DNA from 2 places in the Streptomyces sp. KR55 genome. Region 2 is predicted to be linked to the other one. Evidence: riboswitches for the same ligand, from Rfam matches in the RefSeq annotation. Region 2 holds a riboswitch; the other holds the start of a gene.

Region 1 (3,397 bases), on a different contig from region 2:
TGGACCGGATCCCCGAGATCGCCGAGCAGATCGCCTCGCTGGACTCCGTCAGCGAGGTCTTCTCGGTCACGGGTACCTACGACCTGATCGCGATGGTCCGGGTCAAGCAGCACGAGAACCTGGCCGACGTCATCCCCGGCCGGATCAGCAAGATCCCCGGCGTGGAGGCGACGGACACGCACGTGGCGTTCCGGACGTACTCGCAGCACGACCTGGAGGCGGCGTTCGCCATCGGCCTGGACTCGTGAGCTGCGCCTAGATCACGGGCCTAGACCACGGGCACGCAGCGGCCCTCCTCCGTCCGGTACTGCCACTTCGCGCCGTGCCGGACGAGTTCCTTCACGGCGTTCACGAAGCGCTCCACATGCTCGTCCGGCGTCCCCGCGCCGAAGCTGACGCGGATCGCGTTGAGGGACTTCTCGCCGGGCGCGACCTCGGGGGCGCCGCACTCGCCCTGGCTCTGCGGGTCGCTGCCCAGCAGGGTGCGGACGAGGGGGTGGGCGCAGAAGAGGCCGTCGCGGACGCCGATGCCGTACTCGGCGGACAGGGCGGCGGCGAAGTGGGAGCTGTTCCAGCCGTCGACCACGAAGGAGATCACGCCGACCCGCGGGGCGTCGTCGCCGAACAGGGACAGCACCCTGACCTCCGGGACCTCGGCGAGCCCCGCACGCACGGTGTCGATCAGGTGCCGCTCGCGGGCGACGAGGGTGTCGAAACCGGCCTCGGTGAGCGCCTTGCAGGCGGACGCGACGGCGTAGGCGCCGATGACGTTGGGCGAGCCGGCCTCGTGCCGCGCGGCGCTCTCGTGCCACTCCACGTCCACTCCCCCGTCCGCCCGCCGGGTGACCTTGCGGCTGGCGCCGCCGCCCGCGAGGTACGGCTCGGCCGCGCGCAGCCAGTCGGCACGGCCGGCCAGCACGCCGGAGCCGAACGGGGCGTACAGCTTGTGCCCGGAGAAGGCGACCCAGTCGACGTCGAGGTCCTGCACCGACACCGGGTGGTGCGGGGCGAGTTGGGCGGCGTCCAGGACGATCCGGGCGCCGTGCGCGTGCGCGGCCGCGGCGAGTTCCCGTACGGGCCACAGCTCGCCGGTGACGTTGGAGGCCCCGGTGACGCACACGAGGGCGGGGCCGTGGGGGTCGCGGTCGGCCAGGGCGCGCTCCAGGGTCTGCACGGCCTGCTGCGGGGTGTGCGGGGCGTCGAGGTAGCTGACGCGGGCGTCCTGCCAGGGCAGCAGCGAGGCGTGGTGCTCGGTCTCGAAGACGAAGACCTGGCAGTCGGCGGGGAGCGCGGCGGCGAGCAGGTTGAGCGAGTCGGTGGTGGACCGGGTGAACACGACCTGGTCGTCCGCCCGGCAGTCGAGGAACTCGGCGACGGTCCTGCGGGCGTTCTCGAAGAGGTCGGTGGACAGCTGGGAGAGGTATCCGGCGCCGCGGTGGACACTGCCGTAGTACGGCGCGTACGCCGCCACGTCGTCCCAGACCCGCTGCAGCGCGGGCGCGCTGGCGGCGTAATCGAGCGCGGCGTAGGTGACTTCGCCACCCGTGACGAGCGGGACGGTGACATCCCGGCCGAGAACGGGCAGCGGGGCGCAAACGGACTGGGCGGCGGCAGCGGTGGAGACGGACATGGGTGTACTCCCGTAATCGCAGGCGAAGATGACCGCGCGAGCGGCACGGCTCAAGCGCGGGGAAGAGTGAAAAGGGTGTGCGGAGGCGGGGCTCTGCGGCCCTATCGCATTCGCTTGCTCACGGAAGGCTCCCTCGACGACCAGGACCCCTGGTCCCACACTCGTTCAAAAGTGTGCGAGGGGTCCGCGCTTGTCGTAGACCTCGCTGCCTACGACCTGGTCTTCACCCGGGGCACCCCGCCACGGACGGAGGGTTGCCGGACAGCCGGCCGGGGCCTTTCAGCTGTCGCTCATGACCTGGTACAGCATCCTGCCATACGATCTTCGATGCGCAAGGGCGCAGTCCAGGATCCGGACTGCGCCCTGCATCACACCGGCTGGGTCTCAGGCGTTGCTGGCGGCCACCCACCGCTCCAGGACCCGCTTCGCCGCCCCGGAGTCGATCGCCTCCGCCGCCTTCGCCATCCCCGCGCGGATCTGCTCGGTCAGCGGCCCTTCACCCGGCGCCAGCGCCACCAGCGCCGCCGCCGAGTTCAGCAGCACCGCATCCCGCACCGGGCCCTGCTCCCCCTCGAGCAGCCGCCGGGCGACCTCGGCGTTGTACGAGGCGTCGGCGCCGCGCAGCGCCTCCAGCGGCACCAGCTCGATCCCGACGTCCCGCGGGTCGAGGGTCTCCTCGGTCACCTTGCCGTCCCGGACGACCCAGACCCGGGAGGTGGACGCGGTCGTCAGCTCGTCGAGGCCGTCGTCGCCGCGGAACACCAGGGAGGAGTTGCCGCGCTCGGCGAAGACGCCGGCCACGATGGGCGCCATCCTGAGGTCGGCGACGCCCACCGCCTGTGCCTTCACCTTGGCCGGGTTGGTCAGCGGGCCGAGGAAGTTGAACGTCGTCCGGATGCCCAACTGCCCGCGGGCCGCCGCCACATGACGCAGCGCCGGGTGGAACTTCACCGCGAAGCAGAAGGTGATCCCGGCCTCCTCGGCGACCTCCGCGACCCGCTGCGGCGTCAGCTCCAGATTGACGCCGAGCTTCTCCAGGACGTCGGACGCCCCGGACGCCGAGGACGCAGCCCGGTTGCCGTGCTTGACGACCTTCGCACCGGTGCCGGCGATGACGATCGCGGACATCGTGGAGATGTTGACGGTCTTCGCGCCGTCGCCGCCGGTGCCGACGATGTCGACGGTGTCGCCCGGCACCTCGATCACGTTCGCGTGGTCGTACATCGCCCGGACGAATCCCGCGATCTCCTCGACGGTCTCGCCCTTGGCGCGCAGCGCCACCGCGAACCCGGCGATCTGGGCGTCCGTCGCCTCGCCGCGCATGATCAGGTCCATCGCCCAGGCGGTGTCGTCCGCGCTGAGGTCGCGGCCCTGAAGCAGGCCGTTCAGCAGGGCGGGCCAGGAACGGCCCGCCGCGGTGTCGCCTCCAGCGGGGGTCACAGCGCTCATAAGCCGCTCCTGGGTCAGTCCCGTACACCGGGACACGAGTCTCGAACAGGTCCACCCTATCCAGCCGCGGGCACGGCGAAGGGCCCCGTCCGAACAACGGACGGGGCCCTTCGCTGTGGCGTGGCGAACGCAGTGATCAGTGGTGGCCGTGGCCGCTCGTGATCTCCTTGTACTCCTCGACGGTGGGCTTGGGGATCTGGGCGTCCTCGCCGTAGTACGCCTTGCTGAGCTTGGCGCGCAGCTTCTCGGAGCCCTTCACCTTGCGCTCGACACCGTGTTCGTCGACCGTCGGGCCGATCTCGGCCGGCTGGTACTGCT
Region 2 (3,397 bases):
CCCCGGGACCAGGCTGAGGTGGTAGTCCTGCACCATCACCGCGGCACCCTGCGCCGCCTCCTGCGCCAGCGCCTCGGCGAAGGCGCGGTTGTACGCCTCGTACGAGGCCCACTGCCGCCGGAACTCCGCGTCGAAGACCGGCTCCATCGGCGTCTGGTACAGCATGTGGTGGACGAACCACAGCACGGAGTTGGCGATGCCGTTGTACGCGTCCGCGTGCACGTCGGCCGGAATGTCCAGCATCCGCACACCGGACTCGGCGATTCCGCGCCGCACCGCCTCGCGGTCGCCGTCGCCGAGGGCCGAGCACACCCACAGCGCGCCGGCGTCCGGCCCGATGGCCGACAGCCCGGAGACCAGCCCGCCGCCACCGCGTCTGGCGGCCAGCGAGCCGTCCTCGCGCACCTCGTACGAGACCGGGCCACGGTTGGAGGCCACCAGTACCTGCGCAGCACCGTACGTTGAAGCCATACGCCTCAACCTAGCCCGAGCCGGATCCGCTCAAACGTACGGACGGCCGCCCGGCGGGGCCGTATACAACGCCCATAAAACGGTCACGCCACTTTCCGGGCGGCGTACTCGGCGATCTCCACCATCGGTGGCCGCTCCTCCGTGTCCACGGAGAACGTACGCGGTTCGAAGCCGTCCTCCACCCGTTCGAACTGGGTGAGGGAGGGGCGGATCAGATGGCCGCGGGCCAGCCGCAGCTGGGCCGTGCGGTAGATCGCCGCCGCCATCCGGCCGAGCGCCTGCCCGTCCTGGTGGCGGTGTTTGCGCACCCCGACGTCGACCTGCGCGAGCGCCTCGAGGCCGGCCAGGTGGAGGGAGTCGACCAGCATGCCCAGCTCCACGCCGTAGCCGACGGGGAACGGGAGCTGTTCGAGCAGCGAGCGGCGGGCCGCGTACTCGCCGCCCAGCGGCTGGACGAAACCGGCCAGCTGCGGCCAGTGCATGTTCAGCAGCGGACGGGCCATCAGCTCGGTCACCCGGCCGCCCTGCCCCGCCGTGCCGCCGAGCGGACGGTCGTACATCCCCTTGACGAGGTCGACCTCCGGGTCGGTGAGCAGCGGGCCGACGATGCCCGACACGAAGTCCGAGGAGAACTCCTTCAGGTCGGCGTCGATGAAGCAGACGATGTCCCCGCTCGTGACGAGGAGGGAGCGCCACAGGACCTCGCCCTTGCCGGGGACGGCCGGTATGCGCGGCAGGATGTCGTCGCGGTGGACGACCCGGGCGCCCGCGGCGGCGGCCACCTCGGAGGTGCGGTCGGTGGACCCCGAGTCGACGACGACGATCTCGTCGACGAGCGGGAGCTGCTGCATGAGGTCGTGACGGATCACGGCGACGATGTCGCCGACGGTCTCCTCCTCGTTGAGTGCGGGCAGCACGACACTGACCGACTGGCCCGTCGTGCGTTTGGCGGCCAGGATCCTGTGGAGCGGGCGATCGGTCAGGGACCAGGAGCGGGTGCTCAGCCAGCGCTCGACTTCTTCCAGCACAGCTTGCGGCTCCTCTGCGTTCTCCAGGCGAGGGGGGTGTGATCCATCTCGCGGTTCGGACGACTATCTCAACTGTCCTGGCCTTCGGTTACAGTCTTGAACAACGCTGATGACCATCGCATGTCGGGGGTTGTTTGCGTCTACAACCACATACAGCTCATCCAGAGGGGCAGAGGGAAACGGCCCGATGAAGCCCCGGCAACCCTCCAGCCGGTTCTTGTCACGCAGACGTGGTGAGGCTCCCGGCTAGGGAAGGTGCCAATTCCGTCTCACGGCGAGATGCGTCGTGAGGAAGATGAGGAGAAAGGGCCTCGCCTCACATGGCTGTGCAGACTGTCGAAAGCACCAGCACTCCCACCGTCGACCTCGGTCCCGCCGCCGCGCTGTCCTGTCGCGAGTGCGGCCACCGCGTACCGCTCGGTCCGGTCTTCGCGTGCGAGGAGTGTTTCGGCCCGCTCGAGATCGCGTACGACTTCTCCGCATACGACGCCGAGGAGCTCCGCAAGCGCATCGAGGCGGGACCGGCGAACATCTGGCGTTACGCACCCCTGCTGCCCGTCCCCGCGGACGTGGCCGGCAAGCCGAACCTGAACCCGGGCTGGACCAAGCTCGTCAAGGCCGACAACCTCGCGCGCGAACTCGGCGTCACCGGCGGGCTGTACGTGAAGGACGACTCCGGCAACCCGACGCACTCCTTCAAGGACCGCGTCGTCGCCCAGGCGCTGGAGGCCGCCCGCGCCTTCGGCTTCACCACGCTCTCCTGCTCCTCGACCGGCAACCTGGCCGGTGCGGTGGGCGCCGCGGCGGCCCGGGCCGGCTTCCGCTCCTGTGTGTTCATCCCGCACGACCTGGAACAGGGCAAGATCGTCATGGCCGCGGTCTACGGCGGCGAGCTCGTCGGCATCGAGGGCAACTACGACGACGTGAACCGCTTCTGCTCCGAGCTGATCGGCGACCCGGCCGGCGAGGGCTGGGGCTTCGTCAACGTCAACCTGCGGCCGTACTACGCGGAGGGCTCCAAGACCCTGGCGTACGAGATCTGCGAGCAGCTCGGCTGGCGGCTGCCCGACCAGATCGTCGTGCCGATCGCCTCCGGCTCCCAGCTCACGAAGATCGACAAGGGTCTGCAGGAGCTGATCAAGCTCGGGCTGGTCGAGGACAAGCCGTACAAGATCTTCGGCGCGCAGGCCGAGGGCTGCTCGCCGGTGTCGGTGGCCTTCAAGGGGGGCCACGACGTCGTCCGGCCGCAGAAGCCCGACACCATCGCCAAGTCGCTGGCCATCGGCAACCCCGCGGACGGGCCGTACGTCCTGGACATCGCCCGGCGTACCGGCGGTGCGGTGGAGGACGTCACGGACGCGCAGATCGTGGACGCCATCAAGCTGCTGGCGCGGACCGAGGGCATCTTCGCGGAGACCGCCGGTGGAGTGACCGTGGGTGTGACGCGCAAGCTGATCGAGAACGGTCTCCTCGACCCGGCCCTCACCACCGTCGTCCTCAACACCGGCGACGGTCTCAAGACGCTGGACGCGGTGGCGGGCACCGGGCTGACCGCGACCATTCGTCCCAACCTGGAGTCGTTCCGGGAAGCCGGCCTCGTCTGAAGTCCCGCGCCCCTGGGCCCGTTCACCCGACCGGAGGTCATTTCATGAGCGTCACCGTCCGCATCCCCACCATCCTGCGCACCTACACCGGCGGTCAGGCAGAGGTCGCCGCCAAGGGGGCGACCCTCGCCGAGGTCATCGCCGATCTGGAGAAGAACCACACGGGCATCTCGGCCCGCGTCCTGGACGACCAGGGCAAGCTGCGCCGCTTCGTCAACGTGTACGTCAACGACGACGACGTCCGCTTCGAGCAGGGCCTTCAGACGGCGACCCCGGACGGTGCGGGCGTCTCCA

Evidence for each region. Region 2 has a riboswitch for S-adenosylmethionine ahead of thrC (threonine synthase). Riboswitches for the same ligand answer to the same signal wherever they lie in the genome.
Region 1: it holds a riboswitch for S-adenosylmethionine, as region 2 does, so the genes downstream of both, ACTWQJ_RS09490 (aminotransferase class V-fold PLP-dependent enzyme) here and thrC (threonine synthase) in region 2, are expected to answer to the same signal.

Annotation. Positions count from the first base shown of each region.
Region 1 is NZ_JBQQCE010000045.1:16,040-19,436, forward strand. It holds gene ACTWQJ_RS09485 (Lrp/AsnC family transcriptional regulator) at 1-248, shown strand, start outside; gene ACTWQJ_RS09490 (aminotransferase class V-fold PLP-dependent enzyme) at 269-1,630, opposite strand; SAM riboswitch class IV at 1,812-1,928, opposite strand; gene trpD (anthranilate phosphoribosyltransferase) at 2,015-3,079, opposite strand; gene qcrB (cytochrome bc1 complex cytochrome b subunit) at 3,216-3,397, opposite strand, start outside.
Region 2 is NZ_JBQQCE010000248.1:6,701-10,097, forward strand. It holds gene ACTWQJ_RS30590 (alpha,alpha-trehalose-phosphate synthase (UDP-forming)) at 1-471, opposite strand, end outside; gene ACTWQJ_RS30595 (glucosyl-3-phosphoglycerate synthase) at 555-1,499, opposite strand; SAM riboswitch class I at 1,654-1,801, shown strand; gene thrC (threonine synthase) at 1,820-3,103, shown strand; gene ACTWQJ_RS30605 (MoaD/ThiS family protein) at 3,148-3,397, shown strand, end outside.